3 regions of the Hyphomicrobium album genome follow, and region 1 is predicted to be linked to each of the others. Evidence: predicted binding sites of a transcription regulator. Region 1 holds the regulator's gene; each other region holds the start of a gene.
The links. The regulator LexA, encoded in region 1, represses DNA repair genes until DNA is damaged. The targets are predictions, from matches to a motif close to TGTTCNNNNTGTGTTCNG.
Positions count from the first base shown of each region.

Region 1 (6,189 bases):
TGCGCGTCACGGCGGAAGCCAAGCTCACCGGGCAGACCGGCGTCGAGATGGAGGCGCTCACCGCCGTCTCCGTCGCCTGCCTCACGCTCTACGACATGCTGAAGGCCGTCGACCGCGACATGAGCATCGAGGGCGTGCGCGTCACCCACAAGGCGGGCGGCCGCTCGGGCGAATACCCGCCTAAGAAAGGCAAGTGAGATGGCGCTGCTCCCCGTCGACGAGGCGCTGCGGCGCATCCTCGATGGCGCGTCCGCGCTCGGCACTGAGCGCGTCGATCTCCTCGCCGCCGCCGACCGCGTGCTGGCCGAGGACGTCACCGCAAACCTGACGCAGCCGCCGTTCGACGCTTCCGCGATGGACGGCTATGCCGTGCGCGCGGCCGACGTCGCCAGCGTGCCGGCCGCACTCGAGGTGATCGGTGAATCGAACGCCGGCGGACCCTTCGCGGGCGAGGTCGGGCCGAGCCAAACGGTGCGCATCTTCACCGGCGCCAGCGTGCCCCAGGGCGCCGATGCCGTCGTCATCCAGGAGGATACGGAGCGCGCCGGCGACAGCCTCACCGTGCGCGAGGCGGCCAAGCCAGGCGCCAATATTCGCCGGGCCGGGGACGATTTCCGTATCGGCGACACGCTCCTGCGCGCCGGACGCCTGCTCGATGCCTCGGCGATCACGCTGGCTGCGGCCGGCGGCAACGCCGGAATCAGCGTGCGCCGCGCCCCCGTCGTCGCCATCCTCGCCACCGGCGACGAGCTGGTCGAGCCCGGCCGCACGCCCGGGCCGGGGCAGATCGTGTCGTCCAACCCCTACGGCCTGGCGGCGCTCGTCCGCCGCTTCGGCGGGGAACCGTGGCTGCTCGGCATTGCCGCCGACACGCTCGAAGACTTGCAGGCCAAACTCGCCACCGCGGCCGACGCCGACATTCTGGTGACCATCGGCGGCGCCTCGGTGGGCGACCGCGACCTGGTCAAGCCGGCGCTGGAAGCCCGCGGGCTGGCCCTCGATTTCTGGAAGGTCGCCGTCCGCCCCGGCAAGCCCATGCTCTTCGGCCGTCTCGCCGCCCAGCGCGTCCTCGGCCTGCCCGGCAACCCGCTGTCCTGCCTGATCGCCGCGCGCCTTTTCCTGGTGCCGCTGATGTTCCGCCTGCTGGGGCGCACGGACGCGCCGCTCGACGAGCGGGCCGCGGTGCTGGCGCACCCCATGGAGGCGAACGGGCCGCGCCAGCACTACATGCGTGGCACGCTGGAGCGCGTCGCCGGCGCCCTGCCGCGCGTCACGGCCCTCGCCTCGCAGGACAGCTCCCACATGTCGGCGCTTGCCGCTGCCGATGTGCTCATCGTGCGCCCGCCCGACGCCCCCGCCGCTGCACCGGGCGACACCGTGCGCGTTCTCCCGCTCGACTTCTGAGAGCCGGAAATACAACCCCTGGTGCTGGGTGAATTAGGCCAGCCGCGTTTTCGACTTAGGACACTCGGTCCTTAGGCCTTCGTTGAGGAACTTCGGCTCAACGTGAGCGTTCGCGGGGGATGGGTTTGGAAAATCAAAAGATAGTTGGACGTCTGGGAAAGCGCCGCGACAAGCTGAAGAGGTGGCTTGCCGATGAGGCTCCGTACGTGGCGGCCGATCAGAAGCATTTGAATGCCAGTACACCCGAACAGGCGTACTGGCATCATGGCTACTATGCTGCACTTTCCGATGTCTTGCAGATGCTGGGTCCGGACATCAATCAAAGATCACGCAGCAAGGGCACATCCAGTTAGTCCCGTTAGGCCGATCGGGGTGGATGGCGTTATCCGGCGGATCGAAGTCATGATAGAGGCGGCATTCCTTTTCGAAGGCCTCTCGCGCTGACTGTGCATAACCGAATTTAAAGTAGCGATACACGCCGATGTAGTCTTGCAGGCGCCCGTGTACGTCGTGATCAGACCGACCGGCGCGTTCAACAGTAATTCCGCCGTGCTCATTAAGGTCGCCCGCAACATAGTTGCCCGGGCGACCTTGCTGAACGTTGCGATTGATGTCTGCGTATGTCAGTGCACAGGGGCCGCTCAGGCCAGAGTTCTTCAGCATTTCATATCTCCACGTTGCGCGGCTCGGGCTTGACCACACGCACGAGAGACGCGAGACTGAATCGTGAAGCTACTGATTCACCCTTGCCGAGCCAGGTAGGGGAAGTGATCGTAAGAGCCGCTGCGCGTGCCCCGCGAGCGGCTCTTTTCGTTCACGAATCGGAGTCTCAAGCCTTTCCCCTAAACGGTCAAGATTGGCCACCCTCAATCACCCGGAACCGTCCGACGCGACGACCGGGCGCGGGCTCAACTTCTCCCTGCACCGCGCCTTCGATCAGTTCGGCAATCGACCACGCATGGTCGGTGAGCCCAAGCGCAGCGGCCGGCGTGGTGCGCAGACGTGGCTCCTGACGAGTTGGAGGACGATGCGAGCGACGAGGTCCCGGCGGTTCAGCCACGGACGTCGCCCTCACACAGCGCGCCTCCGAAGAAGGAGCGCGAGAAGATGGAAGGCGAGCGAACTTTGTTGAAGGGCATCCTATCGAGTGAGGCCGATTTCGAGGTTATCGTGACTGGCCCGGTGGGCGTGAAGGAGATCGAACGGCTCGTCCGCAAGCTTGAGTTCGACAAGGAAATTCTGGCGGAAAAATCCACGAAACCTGGCGAATACGACGACATCTAAGCAATGAGCCCCGGCTTGTGACCGGGGCTCCTGTCTGGCGGCTAAGAACCGCCGAAAATATTCCCAGTGAGGGGGTCAATTCCGACAGCGCTTTCGCCTATTTACCAGAAGCCCACGTCATGGACCCCTCTCCCCATCCTCACTGACGGGTTCAAACCGGGAGGGCGTGGTTATCCCGCTTATCCTTCAACGCTATTGACGTCTCGGGGGCGGCATGTTTCCGGCGCCTGAAGACGTAGCATGTTAGCTCCTCTGCAAACGCGGGGAGGACATGGTTATCGCGTGGCCCACCGACAAGAACATCCCCAAGGCAAATTAGGACGTTTTCCAGCAAATACGGACAGCACCCAACCCCTCTTGCGGAACGCTTAAGGAACGGCTAGGGTACGTTCACGCTTTGTCCAGACAACCTGGAAGGAGCGCCCCGCCGGCCGAGCACCAGGAGGCTTGATGCTCACCGAAAAACAAAAAGAGCTGCTGCTCTTCATCCACGCGCGCATGCAGGACAAAGGCGTGCCGCCGTCCTTCGACGAGATGAAGGATGCACTCGACCTGAAGTCCAAGTCCGGCATCCACCGGCTGATCACGGCCCTCGTCGAGCGCGGCTTCATCCGCCGCCTTCCCCACCGGGCCCGCGCTATCGAAGTCATTCGCCTTCCCGAAAACCAGACGACCCCCGCCGTGCCCAAGCGCGCCGGCTTCCAACCGAGTGTCATCGAGGGCAGCCGCAGCCGCGAATTGTCTACGCCGCCCTCGACTATGATCGACAGCCGCACGGTGTCGGTGCCGGTCATGGGCCGCATCGCCGCCGGCACCCCGATCAGCGCCATCCAGAACCACAGCCACGACATCGCCTGCCCGCCGGACCTCCTCACCAACGGCGAGCATTTCGCCCTCGAGGTGAAGGGCGACTCGATGATCGAGGCGGGTATTCTCGACGGCGACACGGTGATCATCCGCCGCTGCGACACCGCCGAGAACGGCGACATCGTCGTCGCCCTGGTGGATCAGGAGGAGGCTACCCTCAAGCGGCTACGCAAGAAGGGCACCACCATCGCCCTCGAAGCCGCCAACCCCGAGTTCAAGACGCGCATCTTCGGCCCCGATCAGGTCGACATCCAGGGGCGCCTCGTCGGGTTGATGCGCCGCTACTGAAGGCCGGCGGTGCGCCGCCCCTCCGGGTCGAACCCGGCGGGTGCGCCGCGCCGGGCCGGCATCGACCAGGGGCGGGTGCCGCGCGTCCGGGCGACCGTTTCGACACGGATGCTGCCGTCGGCGCCGATATAGAGCGCGTGCGTGCCCTCGCGGCGCGCGGCGAAGAAATCGACAACCGTCTTGGGCGTGGCGCAGCCGCGCGGACTGACCAGGGGTGAAACGAGGATCGCCGCCCGTCGGCAGTCCTCGGCGAAGGCCGCGGGATGTCGTGCCACCGCCACGTCGAGGCCTTTCACCCGGGAGCGGCAGCCGATGCCGTCGCAGGTGAAGGCCCGCGCTTTAGCCGCCTCCTCGACGGCACCCGGTGAGCCATCGTGCTCGAGCCAGCGCTCCAGCTCGAAGTTGGCGCTGCGCGCGCCGATTGCCGACAACACGCCCCCCTCCCCGCGTACGGCGACAAGCTCCCCGTCGCTGCCGATGAGAATGTCGGGGGCCGGCAGCGTCGGTGCCAGGGCAACCCCGCCGGCGATCAGCGCCACGCCGGCGAAGCGCCAGCGCGTCTGCCACAGCATCAGCCACAAACCACCCGCCACCATCAGCAGGAACGCCAGCGTCGGCATCGCCGGAACCGGGAGCACCGCGCCCGGCAGCTCCGCCACGCGACGCGCCGTCCACACCATCGCGTCGATGCCCCAGCCCATCACCCAGAGCGGATAGGCTTCGAGCCCGAACGGCATGGCGACCAGCGCCGCCAGAGCCGCCGGCATGACCAGCAGGTTGCACACCGGCAGGGCGATGAGGTTGGCGATGACGGCGAACTGCTGGCTCTTGTGGAAGTGATAGGCGGCGAACGGCGCCACCGCGGCGCTGGCTATTAGAGTCGACAGCACGATACCGGCAAAGAACACGGCGAGCCGTCCCGCACCGCCCTCCATCAGCGACGCCCAGAGATCGCGCTGGCGCAGGGCCTCGTACACCGCGACCAGCGCCAGCACCGCGGCAAACGACATCTGGAAGCCGACGTCGAACAGGCTTTCGGGAAACGCGATGAGGATAAGCGTCGCGGCCAGCACAACGTTGCGCAAGGCAAGCGCCGGCCGGTCGAGCAGAACGGCCAGGAACATGATGCCGATCATGATCGTCGAGCGCACCGTTGCGAAGGCCGCGCCGGAGATCATCAGATACGCCAATGCGGCGATCAGCGCCGCAGCCGCGGCCCATTTCTTGATCGGATAGCGCAGCGCAATAGCTGGGAAGCACGCGAGCCCCAAGCGCACGATGAAGAACACCGAGCCCGCCATGATCGCCATGTGGAAGCCGGAGATCGACAGGATGTGCAGGATGCCGCTGTCGCGAAACGCCTCGTTCGTCGCCTCCGAGATGCCGCCGCGCTCGCCGGTGATCAGCGCCGTGGCGATGGCGCCGCGTTCTCCCGGCAGCGCCGCGGCGATGCGCGCGCCTATACCCTGGCGCAGGCGCTGCACCCAGGCCCACAGCCGCAAATCCAATGGCGGATCGCCCGCATTCGCATCGACCACCGGCGCCGACAGCGAATAGCCGACCGCGCCGATGCCCGCGAACCACGCCTGCCGCCCGAAGTCGTAGTCGCCGGGCAGCGCCGGCTCGGACGGCGGCATCAGCGTCGCGCGCAAGTGCACCGCGGTCCCTGCCGCAACCTCCGGCGTCGCGCGTGTGAGCGAGACGCGCACCCGTGCCGGCCGCGCCGCCACCGCCAGGTCGCCCAGCGCCACGACACGGAGGGTGAACCGCTGCCCACCCCCCCGCCTTGGGCTCGACCTGCTCGACCCAGCCGTGCACCTCGGCGCTGTTGATCTGCCGCTCCAGCACCGGTGCCCGCACCCATTCGACGCGGATTTTGGCGAGCGCGAAGCCGACGCTTGCCGCCAGCAGCGCTGCAACGAGCAGCGAGCCGAGCGTCCCCCGCCCCGTGCGCGCCCCGCGCCAGGCGAGCATGACGACCAAGGGAACCAGAGCGAGCACCAGCGACGGTTCGACGGGCAGCGCGAAATACGCCCCGATGCCGCATCCAAGGAGCACCGGCAGCCAGCAGAACCAGCGTTCCTGCTCGGCCTCGAGGCGGCGTTCCAGCGGCGCCAGAGCGCCGCCGCCGTCCATGCCTGCCCTACCGAACATCCCCGAACCCTGCCGCCCCTTAACCGCCCCGCTCAGGCATGCTACATCGCCAAGCTCAATCCCGCATCTCAACGGCAATCGATAACAAGATGACCGACACGTCACGCAGCGCCGGCGCGCCGATCGTGCGCTTTGCCCCTTCGCCCACGGGCTACCTGCACATCGGGGGGGCTCGCACGGCCCTGTTCAACT
Region 1 covers NZ_WMBQ01000001.1:710,672-716,860, forward strand. Annotated here, with positions in the region: gene moaC (cyclic pyranopterin monophosphate synthase MoaC) at 1-197, shown strand, start outside; gene GIW81_RS03440 (molybdopterin molybdotransferase MoeA) at 199-1,404, shown strand; gene GIW81_RS03445 (hypothetical protein) at 1,720-2,067, opposite strand; gene GIW81_RS03450 (hypothetical protein) at 2,407-2,688, shown strand; gene lexA (transcriptional repressor LexA) at 3,139-3,843, shown strand; gene GIW81_RS03460 (ComEC/Rec2 family competence protein) at 3,837-5,894, opposite strand; gene gltX (glutamate--tRNA ligase) at 6,087-6,189, shown strand, end outside.

Region 2 (6,189 bases), 1.1 Mb from region 1:
GCAGCAGATCCGTACGGTTACACGCTCGTTCGCGCTTGGCGGGTTGGCCATTCTCCTGCTCGTCGGCGCCGCAACCATTGCCATCATCGTCTCCGCCACCCGCTCGGCGCTGGCCTCCAACCGCGAAATCGTCGAGGTTCTGCATTTCGTGGGGGCGACGGACCGCTATATTGCCCGCGAGTTCGAGCGCCATTTCCTCCGTCTCGGCATTCGCGCCGGGATCGTCGGGGCGCTGTCCGCCATGGCGGTGTTCTTCGGTATGCCGATGATCATGGAGATGCTCGGCGGCGGGCAGACCACGCAGGCCGAAATGCACCGGCTGATCGGCACCGGCGGCCTCGACCCCGCCGGCTATGCGATGCTCGGCGGCGTGGTTATCGCAATCTCCGCGTTGTGTATGCTGACATCCCGGTTCGGGGTCTTCCGTATCCTCAATTCCAAGGCCTAGCACGCAGGTGCAGCAAAACAACCGGGCAAAACGGTATTCGCTCGGCTGCATAATGAGACCTGTCGAAATAGGGATCAAATCGGGTAGTCTGCGCCGACGCTCAATGGCGCGGGCGACTAAGGACGGACAACGTAGGCGGCGCTTGCGATGAGCAGCTTGCGGCGAGCTTTGATCATCGGGCTGGGAGCGGCAGTGTCCTTGCTGGCACTGGGCTTTGTCCTGTTCGCCAGCGTCGTCACGCGATTTCCTGCCGACAACAATCCCCACGCGGACGGTATCGTGGTCCTCACCGGCGAGAGCATGCGCATCGCCGAGGGCGCGCGTCTGCTGGACGAGGGCCGTGCCCAGCGCATGCTGATCTCCGGCGTCTTCCGCCGCACGGGCAAGAAGGCGCTGCTCGAGATCTCCGGCCTTCCCGAAGACAAGTTCGACTGCTGCGTGGACATCGGCTACGCCGCGCTCGATACGGCCGGCAACGCCAACGAGACCCGCGCGTGGGCGGTGTCGCACGGCTACGGCAGCCTAATAGTGGTGACGGCGAGCTACCACATGCCGCGCAGCCTCGCGGAGTTGGCGCTGGCGCTGCCTTCCACGGAGCTCATTCCGCACCCGGTGATACCCAACAATTTCCCGCCGACGCGCTGGTGGCTGCATGCATCGGTCACCCGCACGCTCGTTTCGGAATACTTCAAATTCCTTCCGGCGGCGGCGCATTTCACCATCGCCCGCCTGCTGCGCTCGACGCAGCCAAATTCGGTGGCCGAGATGCCGGCCGAGAATCCCGCAGCTGGGATCTTTTGAGCCTTGTCTCTGACGCTCATCCGCTCGCTCGTGTTCGCAGTGCTTTTCTACCTGAGCACCGCGATCTTCGTCGTGGGCGGGTCGTTCCTGCTTTTCGGCCCACGCCGTTGGGCCATGGCTGGCCTCAAGGCCCACGCCATCGTCTCGCTATGGCTGCTGCGATGGGTCGTGGGCACGCGCATGGAGGTCCGCGGTCGCGACAAGCTGCCGAAGCCGCCGTACCTCGTCGCCTCAAAGCACCAGTCCGCCTGGGATACGTTCGCACTGATCCCGATCTTCACCGACCCGGCAATGGTGATGAAATGGGAGCTGACCCTCATTCCCTTCTACGGCTGGTTCTCACGTAAGTTCGAGCACGTCTTCGTTCGGCGTGAGCGCGGGCCCGCAGCCCTGCGCCATCTCGTGCGTGACGCGCAGGATCGTGCCGCCGCCGGCCGCGAGATCGTCCTCTTCCCCGAGGGTACGCGACGTGCGCCAGGGGCTGAACCCGACTACAAACCGGGCGCCGTGGCGCTCTACGAAGGCCTGGGATTGCCGTGCGTGCCGCTTGCGCTCAACTCGGGGCTCTACTGGCCCCGGCGAGAATGGGTCCGCTATCCGGGCACGATCATCGTTGAGATCCTCGACGCGTTGCCACCGGGTCTGCCGCGCGCCGAGTTCAAAGCGGAGTTGCAGAAGCGCATCGAGGGTGCGGCGAGCCGGCTGATCGTGGAAGCCGCGCGCTCCCCCAATCCGCCACCTATCTCGGCCGAAACCGTGGCGCGGGCTGAGAGCATCTTGGCGTAGCCGCTCCGCGAGTTGGGCAGCCAATCTGTAACCAAGATTTTAATAGATTAATCAACAAATTGCGCAGACGTGCGCAGTTCGTGTGGAAATTCGGGCCGAACTTCGCGTCCTCGCATCGCCGGAAAAGTAAAAGCGCCGCCCTGTCGGGCGACGCATTCACTTCCATCACGGCGGTAAATCGTCCGATGCGGAAAACTGAACTGAATTCGACAACTACTTTTTCTTGGCCGCCGGCTTAGCCTTGGCAGGTGCCGCCTTCGGCTTGCGCTGAATGACGGCGGTCTTCGCCTTGGCGGAGGCCGGCGCAACATAACTACCGGTGGGGCGGGCCTTCGCGGCGGCCTTGGTGGAAGCTTTAGCCATGTCGAACCTCATCGATCTGGATTTCGAACGTAAGCGTCGCAACCACGCGCAATCTACTGAGCAGCACGAACCCGAAATGTGGTGCTGCGAATGCGGCTGTATCACATTCTATCAATGGTCCAGCGGGGCCATTCAGTGCGCCGCGTGCAAAGTTGTGCAGAACGGCATCGAGGCACCTTCGCTGCCATCGGGTTGACGCGGTTGGCGGCCATCGCGAGCGGTTGCACCGACAAGAACTTATAGGGAACTTAATAGGAACATTTTATTGACTTTGCGCCGCCTCGCCCCCATATTGGTGGGCCGAGATGCAGGACCGCCTGATGCCCGACGCAGCCGATGTCTCCCCGCCGATTTCTCGCGATATCTGGGAGCTCAAATACCGCCTGAAAGATGCAGGCGGTGCGCCGGTCGATTCGTCGCTCGATGACACGTTCTGGCGCGTCGCTCGTGCAGCCGCGGCCGTCGAAAAGGGCGGCAAGCGGGGGCGCGAGCAGTGGGCGAAGCGCTTCCACGACGGAATGGCCGATCTGGGCTTCCTGCCCGCCGGCCGCATCCTCGCCGGGGCCGGCACTGGCCGCGCGGTGACGCTCTTCAACTGCTTCGTGCTCGGCAAGATCGAGGACGACCTCAGCGCCATTTTCGACGGCGTGAAGGACGCGGCGCTGACCATGCAGCAGGGCGGCGGCATCGGCCACGATTTCTCCACGCTCCGTCCCAAGGGAGCACCCGTCGCCTCGATCGGAGCGGATGCCTCCGGACCGGTCAGCTTCATGGAAGTGTGGGACGCCATGTGCCGCACGATCATGTCGGCCGGTGCCCGGCGCGGCGCCATGATGGCGACGCTGCATTGCGACCATCCCGACATCGAGGCCTTTATCGGCGCGAAGGCCGACCCGGCCAAGCTGCGCAACTTCAATCTGTCGGTGCTCGTCACCGACGCCTTCCTCGAGGCCGTGCGCGGCGATCGCGCCTGGGATCTGAAGTTCGGCGGCAAGGTCTACCGCACGCTGCCGGCGCGGGCGTTGTGGGAGCGCATCATGCGCGCCACGTACGATTTCGCCGAGCCGGGTGTGGTGTTCATCGACCGCGTCAACGCCCGCAATAACCTCAACTACTGCGAGGAGATCCACGCCACGAACCCCTGCGGCGAGCAGCCGTTGCCGCCGTTCGGCGCCTGCCTGCTGGGCTCGATCAATCTGGCGCGGCTCATCGAGAAGCCGTTCACGGGCGACGCCCATCTCGACGTCGGCAAGCTCGCCGAGCGCGTGAAGGTGGCCGTCCGCTTCCTCGACAACGTCATCGACGTCTCGAACTATCCGCTGCCGGCCCAGCGCGAAGAGGCGTTCGCCAAGCGGCGCATCGGTCTCGGCGTCACCGGGCTGGCGGACGCGCTGATCTTCTGCGGCGTTCGCTACGGCACGGACGAGGCAGCCAAGCTCGCCGGCACGTGGATGGCCGCCATCCAGAACGCCGCCTATGCGGCGAGCAGCGAACTCGCCGAAGAGAAGGGCGCCTTCCCGCTGTTCGATGCCGAGCGCTTCCTGGCGAGCCCCAACGTTGCCCTCCTCGACAAGGAGGTACGCGCCGCGATCCGCCGGCACGGCATCCGCAACGGCTGTCTCACCTCGATCGCGCCGACCGGGACGATCTCGCTCCTCGCCGGCAACGTCTCCAGTGGCGTGGAGCCCGTGTTCGACTACCGCTACAGCCGCCGTCTGCTCAGCCGCGACGGCAGCGCCCGCGAGGAAACGGTCGAAGATTACGCCCATGCTGCGTTCCGCCGGCAGTTCGGCCCGACCGCCGCTCTGCCGGATGCGTTCGTGCGCGCCGCGGATCTGACGCCAGCCGAGCATCTCGCCATGCAGGCGGCGCTGCAGCCGTGGGTCGACAGCGCCATCTCCAAGACGATCAACTGCCCGGAGGACATTTCCTTCGAGGACTTCAAGGATATCTACCTCGAGGCGCATGCGCGTGGTCTCAAGGGCTGCACGACCTACCGGCCCAACCCGGTCACCGGCGCCGTCCTGCAGTCCGCGCCGGCAGCTGGCCCGTCCCCGCCTGCGAAGGCCGTCAAACCCATCGTCGAGGTCGCTGCACCGCACGAGCGCGCCGGGGTCGTCTACATGGCCCCGCCGCTGGAGCGCGATGGCGTTCTCTCCGGCTTCACGTACAAGCTCAAGTGGCCGGCCAACGACCACGCGATCTACGTGACGATCAACGACATCGAACACAATGGCCGGAGGCGCCCGTTCGAGATCTTCATCAACACCCGCAACCTCGAGCACTATGCCTGGACCGTGGCGCTCACCCGCATGATCAGCGCCGTCTTCAGGCGCGGCGGCGACGTGACGTTCGTGGCCGACGAGCTCAAGGCCGTCTTCGACCCGCAGGGTGGCCAGTGGATGGGCGGCCGCTACGTGCCGAGCCTCCTCGCCGCCATCGGCGAGGTGATCGAGACGCACATGCGGCGCACCGGTTTCCTGCAGAGCGAGGAAGCAAGTATGGCGCTCGGTGAAGTTCGGCGGCAAGGCGAGGCGGTGAGCGGCGCCGCGCAAAGCACCAATACTGCGCGGCAGCCGACGCGCCTGCGGCTGTGCCCGAGATGCTCGTCGGCAGACTATGTCCAGCAGGAAGGTTGCTGGGTTTGCAACGCCTGCGGTTTCTCTCGCTGCGGCTGACAATTGTGCCTCGCGTTGCACACGCGATGCGAGGCCCGCGGCGTTCGCGACACACGGCAATTTTGCGTTCACTCTGCCCAAAAATCACAGATATGGAGCCACAATTCGGCTCCAAACCAGGGGCATCGTTAAGCAATGCGGAATAGGCTGGCACGAAAAGAAAAGAGCGTCGAACAGAGCACGAATCGCAAGTCCGCCAAGGGATCTGCAGTAATGGTTGCGCGTATCATTGAGCTCGCCCTGTATCGGGCGCAGCGTTCCCTCGCCGAAGACGAACAAGCCGAGCGAGCCTCTCGCGCACAGGAGCGCACCCGCTTTCATTTCTGGTCGGGCGCTTCCGGCAAGCGTTACGTTCACAGCGTCTACGAGCTGCTGGAGTGCCCGCCGCTCCCAGCCGCCAATTTCGTTCTCGTCCGCCGCCGCGCCAATGGCCGCGCCGAAGCGCTGTCGATCGGCCGCGTCGGTAACGGCGCCCCCTCGCTCAATCTCGCCGAGATCCGCCAGCGCGGCGCCGAGCTCGGTGCCGACGAAGTGCACGTGCACCTGCTCGCCGACAACTCCAAGCTCGGCAAGCTGATCGAGTTCGATCTGCGCACGGGCCAGGTCGAGGCCGACATCGCCCGCCTCGTGGGTGGCCGCGCCCACTAATCCTGGCGCGGTCCGCATTCTCATCCATACGCCTTACTCGTCGCGCGCGGTCAGCACCGTGCGATAGCAGAAGCGCTGTAGGTCCTCGGCCTTGAGCCGTCTGGCGTGTGCCGGACGCCTTCCGAACACCCGCACCATCGACGCCGCCGTGGCCCGCGTATGCCGGTCGCCCGGCCCGCGTGCCGCAAACGTGCCGACGATCGCCTGCAGCCGCTCGAGCGGCCGCTCGCGAATGCCCAGCGCGGCGAGATGCGCCAGCGTGCTAGCCAGATAGTCGATGTTGTTGCCCGAGCGGCCGATGCCCCCCCGGATGACGTGCGCCTGTTCGGCGAGCGGGAGATCGCCAGCGTAGCTCGGATGCGCCCGCTCGACGAGAAACGCTAGCGCCATCACCTCGGGGCGCTCGCCGGTCAGCAGCGTTACCGGTACGAGCGCCTCGCGATAGACGCTTCCGACTTGCTCGCG
Region 2 covers NZ_WMBQ01000001.1:1,850,134-1,856,322, forward strand. Annotated here, with positions in the region: gene GIW81_RS08855 (cell division protein FtsX) at 1-448, shown strand, start outside; gene GIW81_RS08860 (YdcF family protein) at 641-1,249, shown strand; gene GIW81_RS08865 (lysophospholipid acyltransferase family protein) at 1,253-2,035, shown strand; gene GIW81_RS08870 (hypothetical protein) at 2,249-2,398, opposite strand; gene GIW81_RS08875 (hypothetical protein) at 2,397-2,594, shown strand; gene GIW81_RS08880 (adenosylcobalamin-dependent ribonucleoside-diphosphate reductase) at 2,719-5,076, shown strand; gene GIW81_RS08885 (hypothetical protein) at 5,290-5,724, shown strand; gene GIW81_RS08890 (gamma-glutamylcyclotransferase) at 5,758-6,189, opposite strand, start outside.
Region 2: a site for LexA is predicted at 2,641-2,658, ahead of GIW81_RS08880 (adenosylcobalamin-dependent ribonucleoside-diphosphate reductase). Genes of this name have one in related genera too.

Region 3 (6,189 bases), 870 kb from region 1:
AGCGCGGTAGCTCCTCGTCGCGCCCGTAAATGCCTTCGCGGAACACCCAGTAGCCGGCGCCGCCCTCATCCTCGATGCGGTAGTAGTCGCGCGTGCCGCTCTTCCTGGCGGCGATCTCGTCCCACCATTCGGGCGCCACGCGCTGCGGGCCTTGCGCCTTGAGGATGCGCCGCTCGACGCGCCGCCAGGTGAACCGCGCCGGCGGACCCTCCGGCACCTCGGCGATGACGCAAATCGGCTCCGGCTGCTCCAGGAGCAACGGCGGACGCGCCGGTCCGGGCGGCAGCGGCCAGGCAAGCTCGCGCGCGTGACTGAGCGCGGCAACGCGCGCCTCACTGCGCTCGGGGATATGACTGGCGTGCGCCTCGAGGCGCGTCACGCGCGATGCCCCGAGGCGATTGGCGAGACGATCGACGAGCTGCGCCGCATCGCCTCGAGCGTCGCCTTGCAAGCGCGGCGCGAGCGCACCCTGCTCAACGGGCGCCTTCTCCACTTGAACCGCCGCCAGCACCATGACCTCGACGCCGAAACCGGCATCGAGCGCGGCGAGCTTCTCATTTAGGAGCCCGGTCATGTGCTCGGGCGTCCACGATGGCGCGCTCAGGCCGGCGCGGGCCTCGGCGATGCTGCCGTCGGCGCGATAGAGCGACAGGCAGAGCCGGCGGGCGCCAAGCCCGCGCGATGCCAGATGAGTGCAAAGCTCCTCGGCGAGCCGCGCCGTCTCGGCTTCGAGCTGCTCGGGCGAGATGAGCGGATCGGGCCATGAGCGTTGCACATAGAGGGCCGGCGGCTCGATGAGCGGCCGGCACGGCTCGGAGCGCTCGCCCAGCGCCTGGTCGAGCCGCATCAGCACCGCCTCGACGCCCTTTGCCGAACGGAAGCGGCGCTGCAGGGCGGCGCGCGGCAGACGATAGAGATCGCCGATGCGCTTGAGGCCGAGTCGCTTCAAGAGCAGCACCGTATCGGGTGCGAGCCGCAGCGCTTCGACCGGCAACCGCGCGAGGCAGGCTTCCGCCTCGCCTTCCGCGGCGATCGCCGGTGACGGCGCGAAGCGGGCCAACGCGTGCGCGGCGCCGAGCGTATCGGCGAGACCGACGCGTGCGGTCAGATGAAAGCGCGACAGCCTGTCGATGAGATCGCCGACGAGTTGCCTCTCGCCGCCATAGAGGTGCGCCACGCCGGTGATGTCGATCCACAGGCCGTCATCGCCGTCGATGTTGCGGTTGGGACCGTAGCGGCCACACCAGCGGGCGAGGCGCAACAGCGCCGTGCGGTCCCGGCGCCGATCGGCCGGTTGCGTCAACAGCGCGGGCAAAGCTGCGCGCGCATCGGCGAGGGCCTGACCGATGCGCGCGCCTTGCTCCGCCGCTTGCGGGTTGACGGCGGTAATGCGGATGCCGTGCGTGCCCGCCTCGACCAGGGCGAGCGGCGCCTCACCGGGAACCAGCGATGGCTGCGCGCGGTGCATCCGCTCGATGGGCCACAGTGGCAGCCACACGGAAACGATGCGTTTCATCCGACCATTCCAAGAGAGAGGGCACAGGCTCGCGTGTCAGCGGGCGATGCCGGCAACGTTCCAAGGCGACGGCGTAGTGCGAAGCCCCCGGCGCAGCCCCGTCGAAGGGATGCGAGGCGCTTTGGCGCGACCCGACCCGCCAGCGGGTGGCGGTCGATCCCGCAGGCGACAGCCGCGGATCGGTGACGATGAGACAGGGCGTGGAATGCTCTGCCGCCGCCAGGCTCAAGCGGCGCGCGGGCGTCAGCTCCGCCTCGTCCACCACGCCGATGACAAGGGCGAGGCTCTCGGAGCGCAGGCCCTCCTCCATGGCCCACAAAGCATCGCTGGCGCGCGCCGTCTCGGCGAACAGCCAGGCGGAAGGTTTAAGTCCGAGCGCGGCAAGGCCATGCCCGTGCGGGGCGCCGAGCTCGCGCGCAAACGCGGACGGCCAGCACCACAGGATACGGGAAGCGCCGCCTTGCGAAGCTTCCATGCTCTCCAGGCGGCGCACCGCGAGGCGCAGGGCGAAGCCGAGCGCGGCCGCCCAGTTGCCGGCGCTGGAGCCCGCTCCCGCGTCCGGTCCGAATAGCTCGGGCTTCAGCTCGTGCAGAGAAAGCGCATCGAGGCTTCCGCCAAGACGCTGGTCGAGATCAGCGTCTCCGAGCGTCCATAGGCGCGGCGCTTGATCTTGCTGAGGTGCAATGGATGAGGAGGCGAGGCAGGCAGCGCCACGCTCCAGCTGCGTGATGCGCGTGCGCAAATCGGCGAGCACATTCGTCTTGTTGTGCGGTAGCTGGCCCGCCGGAACGGCGAGGAGGGACTCGCCGTTCCGGTTTGGGCTAGAGCCGCCAAGCCTTACGCTACGCAACCCGTTACGCGGACACGCACTGGGGCTTGGCTCTGGCCGCGAGATCCGCTGCAGAAGGTCGGACGGTGGGGTGGGGGGTGGGACCCTCTGCAGCATTGGAACGCTCTCGCAACAACCGAGGCAACGGCAGCTCGAATGCCGCTGCGTTCTTTTTTTGTTCTAGACTGGGTGAGGTTTCGGGTCAAGATCAAACAGGGAACAAAAGGGGAGAATAAAGGTTGCAGCCACCCCCGCACTAAGATGCAAATTTTCCACAGCTGAGATCTTGCCAACAGGCGAATCGATTCGGCAGGCGACGGGGATGCCGCACCCTTAGGCGCCGATTTGCCGGGTTTTCAGGCGCTTGGCCGTGCATCCAGGAAACAGCTAGAGCGGAAAATCCTGAAAGCGTGCTCGCAGGTGCGATACGACCACAACTGTGTCCTGCATGCTCTGCCGCGACAAAGTGGGACTGATATATACGTGGCATTCACCATATCGCCCTCAAGCTCCCTACCAACTGAGCGAACCTCCGGAGCCATTCAGTAATGCCATCTCGCGGTCTGATGAGTTCTATTGCCGTGGCAGCCCTCACCGTTGCCATTGTTCCCATCGCGACGTCCCAGGCGCATGCCCAGGGTCTGTTCGAATTCCTTTGGGGCGGCAGTCAGGAATGGGGCGGCGGCAAGCAAACCGTCTCGTTCGATCAGAAATATACCGCCGGCCAGGTCATCGTCAGCTTCGGCGATCGCCGGCTGTACCTCATCACCAAGGCAGGGACGGCCACGAGCTACCCGATCGCCGTGCCGCGCGAGCAGAGCCGCTGGCAGGGCACGACCTCGGTCACCGACAAGCGCATCAATCCATCGTGGCGTCCGACGCCCGAGATGCTGCGTGAGAACCCGAAGCTTCCGCTGTGGGTCCCCGGTGGCCACCGGATGAACCCGCTCGGCGTGCGCGCCATGTACCTCGGCTCCAGCACCTATCGCATTCACGGCACCGACGCCCCGTGGACGATCGGCCAAGCGGTGTCGAAGGGCTGCATCCGCATGCTCAACGACGACGTGCTCGACCTCTATCCAAAGGTTCCCGTCGGCACCAAGGTGACGGTGACGTGGCAGCGCTTCAACAGCCAGGCCGTGGCGTCTGGCGACGAGCCGGCTCCGTATAACCCGATGGCCGCCGCCGCTGCCGAGGCACCGACTTACAAGGCGCCGCCGCGCAGCATCCGCATGCGTACGCCCGCAGCCAACGTCGAGACGGTCGCCGCGACCAGCGACACGGGCGCCAACGACATGGGCGCTCCTGCCGTCGATCCGTCGGCCGACGAGGCGGCACTCGCCGCGGCCGCCGAGAAGCCGCTCGAGAAGAAGCCGGTGAAGAAGGCCGAGGCGCACAAGAAGCCGGCGCCACACGAGGACGCCGTGGCCATTGCGGAGCGCGCCGCCGCCGCTGCAGCCAAGGCTGCCGAGGCTGCCCGCGCCGCCGCCGAAGCCGCCAAGAAGGCGGCCGAGGACGCCAAGAAGGCGACGTCGGCTCAGTCGGCCGAGCCCGGCAAGAGCGCCGCGCTCTAAGCTCAGATCGCGCGCAATGAAATTGCAAAGGGCAGCACCAAGGCGCTGCCCTTTTCGTTTGTGCCCGCCGGCTCAGGTCGCCGGGGTAAGGCACGATTTCAAGCTGGCGGCGAGATTGCGCATCAGCTGGAAGTAGAGGCGTGGCCCGGGCTCGAGGCTCAACCCTTCCGGGTCGAGCGTCCCGGCCCGCGCATCGGTGTCCTCGATGACGGCAGCAACGAGAGCCGGCTGAAAAAACGGCTCGGCGAACACGCACACGGCCTTGAGCGAGCGGATCTTCCGGCGCAGCTCGGTCAGGCGTTTGGCGCTCGGCTGAACTTCGGGGCTCACGGTGATCGAGCCGACGGCATCGAGGCGGAAGCGCGCATCGAAATACTGGTAGGCGTCGTGAAAGACGACGAACGGCCGGTCGCGCAGCGGCTGCGTCACGGCTTCGAGCTCGCTGGTCAGCGCGTCGATCTCGCCACGCAACCGCTCGGCGTTGGCCTTGAAGCGCTCGGCATGCTGCGGATAGCGCGCGCTGAGCACGCCGGCGACGTAATTGCCGATGACCTTGGCGTTGTCCGGGTCGAGCCAGAGGTGACTGTCCTTCACCGCGTCGTGGCTGTCGCCGGCGACATGGACGTGGTCGTCGAAGCTGCCGTCCTCGCGCCGGCTCAACAGCCTGACGCCCGGCATGTCGGCGAGGGTCACGAGTTGCACGTCGTCCGGAAGGGAGCGAACGATCTTGCCGGTGAACGGCTCCAGCCGCTCGGACACGCGGATGAACACCCCCGCCCTATTGATGGCGCGCACCTGCGACGGCCGGAGAGAGAAGCTATGTGGCGAGGCGGCCCCGTCGACCAGCAGCACCGGGACGCCGACCCCTTGCATCACCTGCGCGACCAGCGAATGGATGGGCTTGATGGTGACGACGACGTCGGTGACCTCGGCACGGGCCATCGCCGGGCCGAGGACAGCGACAAGCGCGGTAGCGAGGACAACCTGCCTCAACCTGGCGGCGAACGCGCCGAGCACAGTCTGTCCCAGCGTCCAGGGGGCGCCTGCCATGCGAATATCCATCGATTGGTGGATGTGATAATATCCGGTGCAACCTATTCCAGCGCCGGCCATCACGCAACCGCCACGTTCCTGCTCCATCCCCTGGACTGGCTGCCGGCATCCGAGAGGAGAAGCGAATTGCGCGCCCCGACATCGATACTCGCCATGGCGACGGCGGTCGCCGGTCTGAGCGGCGCGACCTCGCAGGCGCTCGCCCATCCGCACGTGTGGGTGACGATGAAGGAGACGGTCCTCTACGAAAAAGCGGCCATCACGGGCCTGCAGCAGGCGTGGACGTTCGACGAGATCTACACGCAACAGGCGATCGAAGGTCTCGATAAGAACGGCGACGGCAAGTACGACCGCGAGGAGCTGAAGGAGCTGGCGCAGGTCAACATCGACGGGCTCAAAGAGTTCGAATACTTCACCTTCGCCAAGCTCGGCGACAAGCCGCTCAAATTCAATCCGCCGGTCGATTACTGGCTGGAGTACACCGACAAGGGCATCCTCACGCTGCACTTCACGCTGCCGCTCGAGCAACCAGTGCCGGCGGACGCCACGGGCTTTAATTTCGCGGTGTTCGATTCCAGCTACTTCATCGCTTTCGACTTCGCCGAGGCCGATCCGATCAAGCTCAGCGCCAACGCCCCAACGACCTGCAAGCCGACGATCCACGAGCCGCCCGAAGACGCCGATACGCAGCAGTTGAGCGATGCGTTCTCAAGCGCGCTCGGCCAGAACGCGCAGCAGCCCGGCAGCAGCGGCCCGATGAGCGGTGGCGGCTCGGTCAGCATCGGCTCGAGCAGGAGCGTCGCCATCGAGTGCGCCAAGTCCTAGGACCCTGGCGGACTTTACGGTTACCAATTGTGCCGGACCGCACCGTCCAAGGTGCTCCCCGTTGTCAATGACACGCCGATCGGCTTTGATGCGGCCGACGCTTGCCGAGAGGGGATAGGCTCGATGGACCGGCGCGAATTCCTGAAGTCCACGGGTGCGGCTGCCGCCGCGGCAACAGCTGCGTCCGCCACGGCGCAGCCAACACTCGCTGCTCCCGCAGTCGCCGCGGACCTGCACGAGCTTCGCCTCGCCATGCCGTGGGCCGAGGGCTACGCCGGCCCAGCCGACTGGGCGCATCGTCTCGGCCAAAGCATCATGCAATTGAGCGGTGGCCGGTATCGCATCGTCCCGACGTTTGCCGTCGCCGATGGCCTCTCGGCCGTCAGCGCGGG
Region 3 covers NZ_WMBQ01000001.1:1,579,714-1,585,902, forward strand. Annotated here, with positions in the region: gene GIW81_RS07650 (Y-family DNA polymerase) at 1-1,516, opposite strand, end outside; gene GIW81_RS07655 (ImuA family protein) at 1,434-2,270, opposite strand; gene GIW81_RS19030 (L,D-transpeptidase) at 2,894-3,919, shown strand; gene GIW81_RS07665 (zinc ABC transporter substrate-binding protein) at 3,992-4,969, opposite strand; gene GIW81_RS07670 (DUF1007 family protein) at 5,099-5,797, shown strand; gene GIW81_RS07675 (twin-arginine translocation signal domain-containing protein) at 5,921-6,189, shown strand, end outside.
Region 3: a site for LexA is predicted at 2,511-2,528, ahead of GIW81_RS07655 (ImuA family protein). Genes of this name have one in related genera too.